One region of the Kineococcus aurantiacus genome, then DNA from elsewhere that is predicted to be linked to it. Evidence: riboswitches for the same ligand, from Rfam matches in the RefSeq annotation. Region 1 holds a riboswitch; each other region holds the start of a gene.
The links. A riboswitch is a leader RNA that binds a small molecule or an ion and turns the genes downstream of it on or off. The one in region 1 is predicted to bind thiamine pyrophosphate.

Region 2: it holds a riboswitch for thiamine pyrophosphate, as region 1 does, so the genes downstream of both, thiO (glycine oxidase ThiO) here and BJ968_RS13230 (ECF transporter S component) in region 1, are expected to answer to the same signal.
Region 3: it holds a riboswitch for thiamine pyrophosphate, as region 1 does, so the genes downstream of both, thiM (hydroxyethylthiazole kinase) here and BJ968_RS13230 (ECF transporter S component) in region 1, are expected to answer to the same signal.

What each region holds. Positions count from the first base shown of each region.
Region 1 covers NZ_JACCBB010000001.1:2,732,084-2,736,426, reverse strand. Annotated here, with positions in the region: gene BJ968_RS13235 (ATP-binding cassette domain-containing protein) at 1-1,220, opposite strand, end outside; gene BJ968_RS13230 (ECF transporter S component) at 1,213-1,818, opposite strand; TPP riboswitch at 1,866-1,969, opposite strand; gene BJ968_RS13225 (hypothetical protein) at 2,031-2,171, shown strand; gene BJ968_RS13220 (DUF4235 domain-containing protein) at 2,187-2,489, shown strand; gene BJ968_RS13215 (CsbD family protein) at 2,722-2,895, shown strand; gene BJ968_RS13210 (NAD-dependent epimerase/dehydratase family protein) at 2,899-3,882, opposite strand; gene BJ968_RS13205 (hypothetical protein) at 3,983-4,249, shown strand; tRNA gene BJ968_RS13200 (tRNA-Gly) at 4,302-4,343, opposite strand, start outside.
Region 2 covers NZ_JACCBB010000001.1:3,325,897-3,330,239, forward strand. Annotated here, with positions in the region: gene BJ968_RS16060 (Gfo/Idh/MocA family protein) at 36-1,196, shown strand; gene thiE (thiamine phosphate synthase) at 1,201-1,839, opposite strand; TPP riboswitch at 1,871-1,980, shown strand; gene thiO (glycine oxidase ThiO) at 1,968-3,086, shown strand; gene thiS (sulfur carrier protein ThiS) at 3,086-3,295, shown strand; gene thiG (thiazole synthase) at 3,292-4,086, shown strand; gene BJ968_RS16085 (ThiF family adenylyltransferase) at 4,083-4,343, shown strand, end outside.
Region 3 covers NZ_JACCBB010000001.1:1,335,845-1,340,187, forward strand. Annotated here, with positions in the region: gene BJ968_RS06370 (thiaminase II/PqqC family protein) at 1-16, opposite strand, end outside; gene thiD (bifunctional hydroxymethylpyrimidine kinase/phosphomethylpyrimidine kinase) at 13-828, opposite strand; gene thiE (thiamine phosphate synthase) at 825-1,448, opposite strand; gene thiM (hydroxyethylthiazole kinase) at 1,445-2,248, opposite strand; TPP riboswitch at 2,241-2,341, opposite strand; gene BJ968_RS06390 (DUF4383 domain-containing protein) at 2,404-2,859, shown strand; gene mgrA (L-glyceraldehyde 3-phosphate reductase) at 2,887-3,921, opposite strand; gene BJ968_RS06400 (LmeA family phospholipid-binding protein) at 3,993-4,343, opposite strand, start outside.

The sequences.
Region 1 (4,343 bases):
CGCTGCTCGCCGCCGGAGAGCCGGAAGGGGTTGACATCGGCGTGGTCGGCGAGCCCCAGCAGCTCGAGCAGCTCCTGCGCGCGGGCGGTGTCGCGGCCCAGGACGCGGGCCGTCGCGGCGGCCTCCTCGCGCACGGTGGCGGCGACGAAGGTGTGCTCGGGGAACTGCGGCACCCAGCCGGTGCGGGCGGCCAGCTCGGCCGAGGTCCAGTCGCCCGGCGCGCGGCGGCCGCGGCGGCCGGCCAGCTCCGGGGCCGCCAGCAGCTCCCCGGCGGTGGGCCGGGCCAGGCCGGCGAGCAGGGCCAGCAGGCTGGACTTCCCGGCGCCGCTGTCACCGGTGACCGGGGTGACGGCGCCCGCGGCGGCGGTGACGTCGACCCCGGTCAGGACGGTGGCGGGCGGGCGCGGGCGCAGCCCCCGGCGGCTGCGCACCAGCCCCAGCCCCCGGCCCCGCAGCGCGTCGCCGCGCACGCTCAGCACCGGGGCGAGGAGCCCGTCGGGGACGGCGAGGGGGACCGGGGTGCCGGCCCCGGGCGCCCACAGGTGGTCCACGCCGGCCAGGACCGGCCCGGGGGCGCCGTCGGCGGCGACGCGGCCGTCGGGTCCCAGCAGGACCACGCGGTCGACGTGGGGGGCCCACGCGGCGAGGTCGTGGTCGACGACGAGCAGGCTGCGCCCGCGGGCGGCGTCCAGGACGGCGGTGCGCACGGCGGCGGCGGTGGGCGCGTCGAGCATGGCCGTCGGCTCGTCCAGGAGCAGCACGGCCGGGTCGGCCGCGAGGGTCCCGGCGAGCGCCAGGCGCTGGCGCTCCCCGCCGGAGAGGGTGACGACCTCGCGGTCGCGGCCGGCGGTGAACCGGGCCGCGGCGTGGGCGCGGGCGACGTGCCGCCAGATCGCGGCCCGGTCCTGCCCCGCGTTCTCGGGACCGAAGGCGGTGTCCCGCCCGGCGGTCTCGGCGACGACGGCGTCCAGCGGGTCCTGCACGAGCAGGCCCACCTCCCCCGGCGCGGGGGTGCGCCGGTCGAGCCGGACGTCGCCGGTGGCGTCGACCTCCTCGCCGAGCAGACCGGCCAGGGCCCGCAGGACGGTCGACTTGCCCGCCCCGCTGGGCCCGGCGAGCAGGACGCGCTCCCCCGCGGCGACGTCGAGGTCGACGTCGCGCAGGAGGACGCGGCCCTGCGGGGAGGTGACCGTCAGGCCCCGCAGGGTGAGGTCAGGCACCGTGCTCGCGCCCGGCGGCGAAGGCGGACAGGGCCCCGGTGCGGGCCAGCGCCCGCACGAGGAGCCAGCCGCCGAGGCCGGCGACCACGGCGCCGGAGACGGCGAAGCAGCCGACGTACACGGCCTGCAGCGGCAACGTCCACTCCCCGGCGTAGTAGGCGAAGAGCTCGTAGACGCCTTCGAGGACAGCGGCCAGGACACCGCCGAGGACGGCGACGGCCGGGCCGAACCGGCGCCAGGCGAACAGGGCGACCGCGATCTCGACGCCGAGGCCCTGGATGACGCCGGAGACGAGGACGGACGTGCCCCACTGGTTGCCCAGCAGGGCCTCGACGCTGGCCGCGACCACTTCGGCGAGCAGTGCGGCCCCGGGCCGGCGCACGACGAGGGCCGCGACGACCGCGGGCAGCAGCCACACCCCGGCGAGGATGCTCTGGACGAACGGGACAGCGGTGAACAGGGGCGTCAGGACGGCGTACAGGACGTCCCAGCCCCAGAAGACGACGCCGAACGCGACGCCGAGCACGGCGGCGGTGACGAGGTCGACGGTGCGCCAGCGGTGGGGGCTGCGGGCGCGGCTGACGGTGCTGGTGCTCATGGTTCCTCCTGGGTCCAGGAGGGGGACGCGCGGCCGGGTGGCCACGCGTCGAGGACGTCCCGACTCCCTACGCCGGTGTGAGCCGGATCAGGTTCGAGGGTCTGCGGGTACCCGCACTCTCAGCGCCCACGGCGCTCCCCTGTCGTGTGCCCCGACCCTACCCCCGTCCCCGCCTCCCGCGGTGGGGGTGACGGGACTGGGAGGATGGGGGGGTGCTGCGGATGATGCGGGGACCGGACGGTGGGCCGTCGAGGGCGGTCCGGCTGCTGACGCTGGTCGTGGTCGTCGCGGTGCTGGGCGGCAGCGCGGCCGCCCTCACACCGCTCCTGGGCTGGCTCCTGGACCTGCTGTAGGGCAGGGTTCGGCGCATGAGCTCGATCGTCTGGAAGTTGGTCGGCCCGGGTGCCGGCATCCTCGCGACCGCGGTCGCGAGCCGCGTCACGAAGAAGATCTGGGTGACGGCGACGGGGTCCCCGCCGCCGGACAACCCGGAGGACCCGGACGTGGCGTGGAGGGAGGCGGTGGTCTGGGCGCTGGCCTCCGGCGCGATCATCGGCCTGACCCGGCTCGTCGTGGAGCGCCAGGCCGCGGTCTGGTACCGCAAGAGCTTCGGCGAGCTGCCGCCGGGTCTGGGCCCGGGCGACGACGGTGGGGTCGAGGCCAACTCCTGACCACCGGTCCGTGACTGCCGCGGCCGGCCCCCGCCCCGCGCGGGTGGGGGTCCGGTCGCGCGCGCCCGGACGCGGCCGTCGGGCGGGTGCTGCGCGACCACCTCGGGGCCTCCACGAACCCTCCCCGGGACCGACCCCGCGCGGGGGCCCTCCCCGGGTGCGGGCCGGCCGCGGCGGTGCTGCAGTGGTGGTCCGCACCGGGAACCACCCGGGAGCAGGGAGGAGAGCGACGATGAGCGCGAGCGACAAGATCAAGAACGCGGCCCAGGACCTCGCTGGGAAGGCGAAGGAGGCCGTCGGCGGCGCCAAGGACGACGAGGAACTGCGCCGCGAGGGTCAGAAGGACCAGGCGGCCGCCGACCTCAAGCAGCGCGGCGAGCACGTCAAGGACGCCTTCAAGGGCTGACCCTCAGCCGAACCGCTCCACGAGCCGGTCCTGACGGGCGTCGGCGACGGCGTCGACGACCCGCAGGGCCGGGTCCGCGTCGTGGTGGGCGACGATCTCCCGCGCGCCCTGCGCGAAGCTCGTCGTCGCCTCGAACCCGGGCACGAACCGCTTGAGCTTGCCGTTGTCGAAGACCACCGAGTGCGCCTTGTCCCCCAGCAGCCCCGGCCCGCGGTCGGGCGCCTCGCGCGCGATCACCTCGCTCGGCACGTGCACGAGCTGCGGGTCGGGGACCCCGGCCGCGGCCCCCAGCCGCCGGGCGATCCCGTCCCACGTGAGCACCTCGTCGCCCGTGAGGTGGACGACGTCGCCGATCGTGGCGGGCTCCCCCAGCAGCGGCACGAAGCCGGCGGCGAAGTCGGTGTGGTGGGTCAGCACCCACGTCGAGGTCCCGTCGCCGTGCACCACGACCGGCTTGCCCCGCCGCATCCGGTCGACCGCCGTCCAGCCGTCGTCGAGCGGCACGCTCCTGCGGTCGTAGGTGTGGCTGGGCCGGACGACGAAGGCCGGGAACCCGGTCTCGCGCCACTCCCGCGCCAGCAGCTCCTCGCAGGCGATCTTGTCGCGGGAGTACTGCCAGAAGGGGTTGCGCAGGGGCGTGGACTCGGTGATCGGCAGGTGCGCGACGGGTTTGGCGTAGGCGCTGGCGCTGGAGACGAAGACGTACTGCCCGGTGCGGCCGCGGAAGCGCTCGACGTCGGCCGCGACGTGCTCGGGGGTGAAGGCCACGAAGTCGACGACGGCGTCGAACCGCTCGTCGCCCAGGGCCGCGTCCACGCTCGCCGGGTCCCGCACGTCGGCCCGCAGGACCCGCGCGCCCTCGGGCAGGGGGCGCGTGCCGTGACCGCGGTTGAGGACCGTGAGGTCGATGCCGCGCCGGACCGCCAGGTCGGCGCACGCCGAGCTGATGATCCCGGTGCCGCCGATGAACAGGACCCGCAACGCCATGGTGCTCCTCGCCTCGACCCCGTCGTCCAGCTGGTTCGTCCGGATCGCGACCCTACGCGTCCGGCGCGCGGGCGGCGCGCGGGCGGCGCACAGTGGCCGGGTGAGCGACGAGAGCACCGACCACGTGGACCCGCGCGACAACGCCGAGGTCCGCGCCGTGCAGGACGGCGGCAGCCGGCAGAACGCCCGCGCCGCCGACTCCGGCCCCGTGCCCAGCCCGGCCCGCGACCCGCAGGACCCGCTGGGCCTGCAGGACGACGTGGCCGACGGGACGGGCCAGGGCGACCCGATCGCGGGGGTCCGGATCAGCGAGGAGGACGCCGCGAACGCGGTGCCGGGCGACGACGGCCCCGAGGGCACGCGCTAGCCGCCGGAGGACGACGAAGGCCCCGGTCCACCGGACCGGGGCCTTCGCGCTGAGCGGGTGACGAGAATCGAACTCGCACTATCAGCTTGGGAAG
Region 2 (4,343 bases), 590 kb from region 1:
GGCGACCGCCGCACCACCACGCGGAGGGGCCACCGATGACCACACGCACCCCGCTGCGGCCGGCCCGCTCCGACCGGGTGCCGAGCGTCGCGCTCGCCGGCGTCCACGGGTTCGGCCGCACCTACGTGGACCGGCTCGGGGCCCGCGCGGCCGCCGGCCGCCTGCGCTGGACCGGGGTCGCCGAACCGCGCCGCCAGGACGGTGTCGTCCCCGCGCAGGTCCCCTGGTTCGACGCGCTGCCGGACCTGCTGGCCGCCGGGGCCCCCGACGCCGTCGCGATCGCCACGCCCCTGCCCACGCACGCCGACCTGGCGATCGCGGCCCTGCGCGCGGGGTCCCACGTCGTCCTGGAGAAACCCCCGACGACCGGCCTGGCCGAGTTCGCCGAGGTCCTGGCCGTCGCCCGCGAGTGCGGCCGGCTCGTCCAGGTCGGCTTCCAGAGCCTGGGCTCGGCCGCTCTCGACCACGTCCGCGACCGCGTCGCCCGGGGCGGCGTCGGGGACGTCACCGGGTACGCGGCCGCCGGCTGCTGGGTGCGGCCCCGCTCCTACTTCACCCGCGCGGCCTGGTCCGGGCGCCGCCACCTCGACGGGCGCGTCGTCGCCGACGGCGTCGTGACGAACCCGCTCGCGCACGCCCTCGCCACGGCCCTGGCCGTGGCCGGCCGCACGCGCGTCGAGGACGTCACCGCCGTGCAGGTCGACCCCTACCGCGTCAACGACATCGAGACCGACGACACGACCTCCCTGGTCGTGTCGCTGCGCGAGGCCCCCGACCTGGTGGTGGCCGTGACGCTGGCCGCCGCCGAACCGGGCGAGCCGTTCGTCGTCGTCGAGGGCACCCGGGGCCGGCTGACGCTGCACTACACCCTCGACGTCGTCGTCGAGGAGGTGCCGGGACGGCCGCCGCTGGTGACGCGGCACGACCGGTTCGACCTGCTCGACGACCTCCTCGGCCGCGCCGCCGACGGCGGGCCGCTGCGGGCCCCGCTCGTGGCCGCCGGTGCGTTCACCCGCGTCCTGGACGCCGTCGTCACCGGACCCGCCCCCCGGGCGGTCGCCGACGCCCACCTGCGGCGCACCCCGCTGCCCGGCGGGGACGAGGCGGTCCGGCTCGTCGGCGTCGAGGAGGCCGTCGCCACCGTGCTGCGCGAACGGCGGACCTTCGCCGGGTGCGGGGTCGCCTGGACCCGGTGAGGGGTCAGGCGCCCGGCAGCGCCTCCCGCAGGGCCCGCACCGCCGCGGCGGCGTCGGGGGCCCCGGTGAGCGCCCGGACGACGACGACGCGGCGCGCGCCCGCGGCGACGACCTGCGGGACCGTCCCGCGGTCCACGCCGCCGATGGCGAACCACGGTTTCGCGGTCCCCGCCGCCGCGGCGTGCCGCACCAGGTCCAGACCCGTCGCGGCGCGGCCGGGTTTCGTCGGCGTCGCCCACACCGGCCCGGTGCAGGCGTAGTCGACGTCGTCGTCGGCCAGCGCCGCGTCGAACTGCTCCCGGTCGTGCGTCGAGCGCCCGATCGCGACGTCGGGGCCCACGACCCGCCGGGCCAGGGCCGGCGGCAGGTCCCGCTGCCCCAGGTGCAGGACGTCGGCCCCCACGGCGGCCGCGAGGTCGGCGCGGTCGTTGACGGCCACCAGCCGTCCGTGCCGGTGGGCCACGTCGGCCGTCAGGTGCAGCAGCTCCAGTTCCTCCACCGCGTCGAGCGTCCTGTCCCGCAACTGCACGACGTCCACCCCCGCCGCGAGCACCACGTCGAGGAACCCGGCCAGGTCGCCCCGCTCCCGGCGGGCGTCGGTGCACAGGTAGAGCCGGGCGTCGCGCAGATCGGGTTTCGGCACCCTGGAGAGTCTGCCACCGGTGGGGGTATGGTCCTCCCACCACGGGAGCCCGGCAGGCGGGCTGAGAGGGCGAGCGATCTCGCCGACCGTCCGAACCTGCACCGGTTAGCACCGGCGAAGGGAGAGTGGTGGCAGTGCCGCACGACGTCGTCGTGCTCGGGGGTGGCGTCGTCGGCGCCACCTGCGCGTGGCGGCTGGCCGAACAGGGCCTGCACGTCCTGCTCGTCGACCCCGAACCCGGTGCCGGGGCCTCGCACGCCGCGGCCGGGATGCTCGCCCCCGTCAGCGAGATGCACGGTTCCGAACCCGCGCTGCTGCGGCTGGGCCTGCACGCCGCCGGTGGTTTCGCCGACCACGCGGCCCGCGTCCAGGAGGCCTCCGGCCTGGGGGTCGGCTACCGGCCCACCGGGACCCTCCTCGTCGCGCTCGACGCGGGTGACCGGGCCCGGCTGGCCGACGTCCGCCGCCGCCAGGAGCAGTGGGGCCTGCAGGTCGAGCGCCTCAGCGCGGCGCAGTGCCGGCAGCGCGAACCGCTGCTCGACCCGGCCGTCGTGGCCGGGACCCTCGTGCCCGGTGACCACCAGGTCGACCCCCGGCGGCTCGTCACCGCGGTGCTGCGCGCCGCGCGCGAACGCGGCGTGGAGTTCCGGCGCACCACCGGCGAACCGGCGGTGACCGCCGGGCGCGTCACCGGCGTCCGGACGCCGCAGGGGGAGGTCGCGGCCGGCCGCGTGGTCCTCGCGACCGGGGCCCGCGCCACCGCGCACGCCCCCGTGCGCCCGGTCAAGGGCCAGGTGCTCCGGTTGCGCGGCAACGGTTCCCCCGTCCCGCACCACGTCGTGCGCGGAACCGTGCGGGACCGGGCGGTGTACGTCGTGCCGCGCGAGGACGGCGAGGTCGTCGTCGGCGCCACGACCGAGGACCTCGGCTACGACACCACCGTCACGGCCGGGGCCGTGCGGGACCTGCTCCAGGACGCCTGCGCGCTCGTGCCCGCCCTGGCCGAGCTGGAACTCGCCGAAGCCGTCGCGCGCTCGCGGCCGGGCTCGCCCGACAACCTGCCGCTCATCGGCGCCGGCGACGTCGAGGGGCTCGTGCTGGCCGTCGGGCACGGGCGCAACGGGGTGCTGCTGTCGGCGGTGACGGCCCAGGCCGTCACCGCGCTGGTCACCGGGCAGGACGTGCCGCCGCCGGTCGCGGCGTGCGCACCGGGCAGGTTCGAGGAACTCGTGAGGTGGAGGGGCTGATGGAGATCGTCCTGAACGGTGAGGTGTTCGCCTGCGCCGCGGGGGACACCGTCGCCGACGTCGTGGCGTCGGTCGGGTCGTGCCCGCCCGACGGGCGCGGGGTCGCCGTGGCGGTCGGCGACGAGGTCGTCCCGCGCGGGCGGTGGGCGGCGACGCACCTGCGCGCCGGGGACCGCGTGGAACTGCTCGGGGCGGTGGCCGGAGGGTGAACGACCCGCTCGTCATCGCCGGCCGGGAGTTCTCCTCCCGGCTCATCACCGGCACCGGGGGAGCCGCCAACCACGACGTCCTGGAACGGGCGCTGCGCGCCTCGGGCACCCAGCTCACGACCGTGGCCATGCGCCGCGTCGACCCGGGCGCCCGGGGTTCGCTGCTCGACGTCCTCGACCGCGTGGGCGTCGACGTCCTGCCGAACACCGCCGGGTGCCGCACGGCCCACGAGGCCGTGCTCACGGCCCGGATGGGCCGCGAGGCGCTGGGCACCGACTGGGTGAAGCTGGAGGTCGTCGCCGACGAGGAGACGCTGCTGCCCGACGCCACCGAACTCCTCGACGCGGCGGACCGGCTCGTCGAGGACGGTTTCACCGTCCTGGCCTACACCAACGACGACCCCGCCCTCGCGCTGCGCCTGGAACGGCTCGGCTGCGCGGCCGTCATGCCGCTGGGCGCCCCCATCGGCACCGGGCTGGGGATCCTCAACCCCCACAACATCGCCCTCGTCGCCGAACGCGCCTCGGTCCCCGTCGTCCTCGACGCGGGCGTCGGGACGGCCTCGGACGCCGCGCTGGCGATGGAACTGGGCTGCGACGCCGTCCTGCTGGCCACCGCCGTGACCCGCGCCCACGACCCCGAGCTCATGGGCTCGGCCATGCGGCACGCCGTCCTGGCCGGCCGGCAGGCCCACCTCGCCGGGCGCATCCCGCGCCGCCCGCTGGCGCAGGCGTCCTCCCCGCTGCGGGGCATGGCCGACTTCGGGGCCGACTTCGGGGCCGCGTCGTGACCGCGCTGGTGGAACCGGCGGCCGGGCTCACCCCGGCCGAACGGCGGCGCTACGCCCGCCAGCTGCAGCTGCCGGGTTTCGGCGAGCAGGCGCAGCTGCGGCTGAAGAACTCCCGCGTGCTCGTGGTCGGCGCCGGCGGCCTCGGTTCACCCGTGCTGCTGTACCTCGCGGCCGCCGGGGTCGGGACGCTGGGGGTCGTCGACGACGACGTCGTCGAGGAGTCCAACCTGCACCGGCAGGTCCTGCACCCCACCGCC
Region 3 (4,343 bases), 1.4 Mb from region 1:
GGTCGGTGAAGGTCACGGTCGGTCCTCCCGCAGGGCGAAGGCGTGGTCGAGGGGGCCGTGCCCGGACCCGACGCGCAGGGCGGCGCCGGCGCGCAGGGCGGCCTGGAGGTAGTCGCGGGCGGGGTCGGCGAGCTGCTCCCAGCCCGCGCCGGGGTGCAGGGCGGCCTGCGCGGCCAGCGCCGAGGACAGCGTGCAGCCGGTGCCGTGGGTCGCGGTGGTGTCCACCCGGGGCCGCCGCAGGAGGAGTTCTCCGGCGTCGCCGACGAGGACGTCGACGCTGTCCGCCCCGGTCAGGTGCCCGCCCTTGAGCAGGACGGTGGTCCCGCTGCGGGCGAACAGCTCGCGCGCCTGCGCCCGGCACCCGTCGAGGTCGCGGGCCGGTTCGGCGTCCAGCAGGACGGCCGCCTCGGGCACGTTCGGGGTGACGAGGTCGGCCAGCGGCAGCAGGTCCTCGCGCAGGGCGGCGACGGCGGCCGGGTCGAGCAGGCGGTCACCGCTGGTGGCGACCATGACGGGGTCCAGGACGACGCGGCCGACGTCGCGGGAGCGCACCGCGGCGGCCACCGCGGCGACGACGCCGGCGTCGGCGAGCATCCCGATCTTCGTGGCGTGCACGGTGACGTCGTCGAGCACCGCGTCGAGCTGCTGCGCGACGAAACCGGCCGGGACGACGTGGACGCCGCGCACGCCGCGGGTGTTCTGCGCCGTCAGGGCGGTCAGGACGCTCGTGCCGTACACCCCGTGCGCCGCGAACGTCTTCAGGTCGGCCTGGACGCCCGCTCCCCCGCTGGGGTCGCTGCCGGCGACGGTGAGCGCGACGGCGCTCACGCGCGGTCCCACTGGTTCCGCAGCGCCCGGGCCGCGCGTCGCGGGTCGTCGGCCGCGCAGATCTCCGACACGACGCAGAACCCGGTGATCCCGGTGCCGCGCAGGGGGTCGAGGTTGTCGGGGTGGATGCCGCCGATCGCCACGCAGGGCACGGGCGAGGCGGCCACGACGGCCCGCACGCCCTCGGCGCCGAGCGCGGCGGCGGCGTCGGGTTTCGTCGCGGTGTCGCGCACGGGGCCCACCCCGAGGTAGTCCACCACCGCGGGGTCCACCCGCTGCGCCTGCTCGACGGTGGAGACCGACAGCCCGACGAGCAGGCCCGGGGCGATGCGGCGGACCTGCTCGGCCGGCAGGTCCGACTGGCCCAGGTGGACCCCGTCGGCGCCCGCGACGAGCGCCACGTCGACGGCGTCGTTGACGAAGAGGGGCACCCCGGTGCCGGCCAGGACGTCGCGCACGGCGACGACGAGGGCGAGGCGGTCGCGGTCAGGGCCGTGCTTGGCCCGCACCTGCACGGCGTCGACGCCGCCGGCGACGGCGGCCCGCACGACTTCGGCGACCCCGCGGTCGCCGCACAGGGCGGTGTCGGTCACCAGGTACAGGCTGGGGGTGAAGCTCACGCGAGCCGTCCCGCGGCCGCGCCCAGCGCCCCGGCGTCGACGGCGTCGAGCTCGTCGAGCCAGGCGGTGGCGAAGGACCCCGGCCCCGCGGCGCGCTCGGCGGCGCGCTCGGCGGCGACCGCGACGTGCAGGTGGGCCGCGACGGCCGCCACCAGCGGGTCGGGTTCGACCCCGGCGTAGGCGGCGACGAGCGCCCCCAGGGAGCAGCCCGCGCCGGTCGTGCGGGTCAGCAGCTCGTGACCGCCGGGGACGCGGACGGTGCGCCCGGCGTGCACGACGACGTCGACGGTCCCGGAGACGGCCACGGCGCCGCCGGTGCGCGACGACAGCGCCCGCGCGGCCTCGACGGCGTCCTCGACCCCGTCGGTGGCGTCGACCCCGCGCCCCCCGGCTCCGGCGCCGGCCAGCCCCAGGACCTCGGAGGCGTTGGCGCGCACCACGGTCGGGGCGTGCTCGAGCAGGTCGCGGGCCACCCGGGTGCGGAACTCCAGGCCGCCGACGGCGACGGGGTCCAGGACCCAGGGGGTGCCGTGGGCGCGGGCCGCTCCGGCCGCCAGCGCCATGGCCGTCGCCTTGACGTCGTCGAGGGTGCCCACGTTGACCAGCACGGCCGAGGCGACGGCCGCGAACGGGGCGGCCTCGTGGACGTTGTCGACCATCGCCGGGGCGGCCCCGGCGGCCAGCAGGGCGTTGGCGGTGATGGTCTGCACGACCGAGTTGGTGAGGCACTGCACCAGCGGTGCGCGCTGCGCCACCGCGGCCCGTGCCCGCGCGACGTCTTCCCCCGTGACGGCAGCCATGCCGCGACATCCCTTCGTCAGCATTACCTGAATCAGGTTCTCCGGGTGTGATCTCAGCTGCGCGATCCGCGCGCAGCACCCCGTGTCGCGGCCGACAGTAGCACCGCGGGGGGCCGGGCCCGTTTGCGCCGGGGACCACCGGGTAGCGGCTGCTCATGAGCCAGAACTTCGCGGGGTCGGTGGAGCCGGTGCACCCGCGCACCACCGCCGGGCAGCACCTGTCGCTGGTCGTGGGGGTCCTGCTCCTGCTGCTGGGCGTGGCGGGTTTCGCGGTGTCCGGCGTCGGGGACTGGACCGGCGGGACCCAGGAGCAGCAGGTGGTCGGTTTCTCGGTCAACCCGCTCTCCAGCGCCGTGCACGTGGTGCTGGGGCTGCTGGGGCTGCTGGGCCGCACCGGCGCCCGCCGGGGGCGGTGGTTCGGGATCGTGCTGTTCGCCGCCTGCGCCGCGCTGTTCGCGTGGGGCCTGTCCAGCGAGGGGTCCGGCGACACCCCGCTGAACCTGGCGTGGCCGGTCACCACGCTGCACGGGGTCCTGGCCGCGGCGGGTCTGCTCATCGCGCTCGTGCCCGTGCGCGCGGGCCGCAGGCCCTCGACGGCCGAACTGGGCTGACCCCCCGCGGGGGGGCCAGCCCACGGGTCAGTTCTCGCCGCCCTCGCGGACGCCGGCCCACAGGTCGACGCCGGAGTCCACGGCGAACTCCTCGATCGCGGCCAGCTCGGCGTCGCTGAACTCCAGCTTCTGCACGGCGGCCACGTTGTCCTCGACCTGGCGCACCGAACTGGCCCCGATGAGGGTCGTGGTGACCCGGCGGTCGCGCAGCACCCAGGACAGCGCGAGCTGCGCCAGCGTCTGCCCGCGCCCGGAGGCGATCTCCTGCAGACCGCGGATGCGGCGCAGGGTTTCGTCGTTCAGGACCGAGGGGTCGAGGGACTTGCCCTGCGCCGCACGGGAGTCCTCGGGGACGCCGTGGAGGTACCGGTCGGTCAGCAGCCCCTGGGCCAGGGCGGTGAAGGGGATGCAGCCGACCCCCTCGGCCTCCAGGACGTCCAGCAGCCCGGACTCGATCCACCGGTTGAACATGGAGTACGACGGCTGGTGGATGAGCAGCGGCGTGCCGAGGTCGCGCAGGATCCGGGAGGCCTGCAGCGTCCGCTCGGGACCGTAGGAGGAGATCCCCACGTACAGCGCCTTGCCCGACCGGACGATGGCGTCCAGCGCCCCCATCGTCTCCTCGAGCGGGGTGTCCGGGTCCGGGCGGTGGTGGTAGAAGATGTCGACGTACTCCAGGCCCATGCGCTGCAGGGACTGGTCCAGGGACGCCGTGAGGTACTTGCGGGAGCCGCGGTCGCCGTACGGGCCGGGCCACATGTCCCAGCCCGCCTTGGAGGAGATGACCAGCTCGTCGCGGTACGGCGCGAAGTCCTCCCGGAACAGGCGGCCGAAGTTCGTCTCGGCGGAGCCGTAGGGCGGGCCGTAGTTGTTGGCGAGGTCGAAGTGGGTGATCCCCAGGTCGAACGCGCGGCGGGCGATGTCGCGCTGGGTCTGGAACGGCTTGTCGTCGCCGAAGTTGTGCCAGAAACCCAGCGAGAGCGCGGGCAGCTCGACGCCGCTGCGGCCGCAGCGGCGGAAGGGCATGGACTCGTACCGTCCAGCGTCTGCGGTGTAGGTCACAGCGCGATCCTGTCACGCGGGCCGGGCCGCACGGCCGCGGCGGGGCCGGGGCCCCGGGTGGGCGGGGCGGCTCAGGGGACGTCGACGGGGCCCGGCGCGAGCGCGCCCTCCACGGCGAGGCCGGTGTCGGTGACGCGCAGACCGCTCAGCCGCACCTGCGCCGGCACCCCCTCCAGCGGGACGGACAGGTCATCGACCCCGGCCAGCTCCAGCAGCCGCCGCGCCCGGCTCAGCGGCACCGTCGCCCCGGCCAGCTGCGCGCTGACCGGTTCGAGGCGGACGGCCGCGCCGTCCAGGACGGGCCGGGCGGTCACGGCCAGCTCGAGCCCGGCCGTGAGGACCCGCACGGTCGTCGCGGCGCGCACCGCGTCCCCGTCCCGGGCCAGCCGCACGTCCAGGCCCGCGACGGACACCTGCCGCGC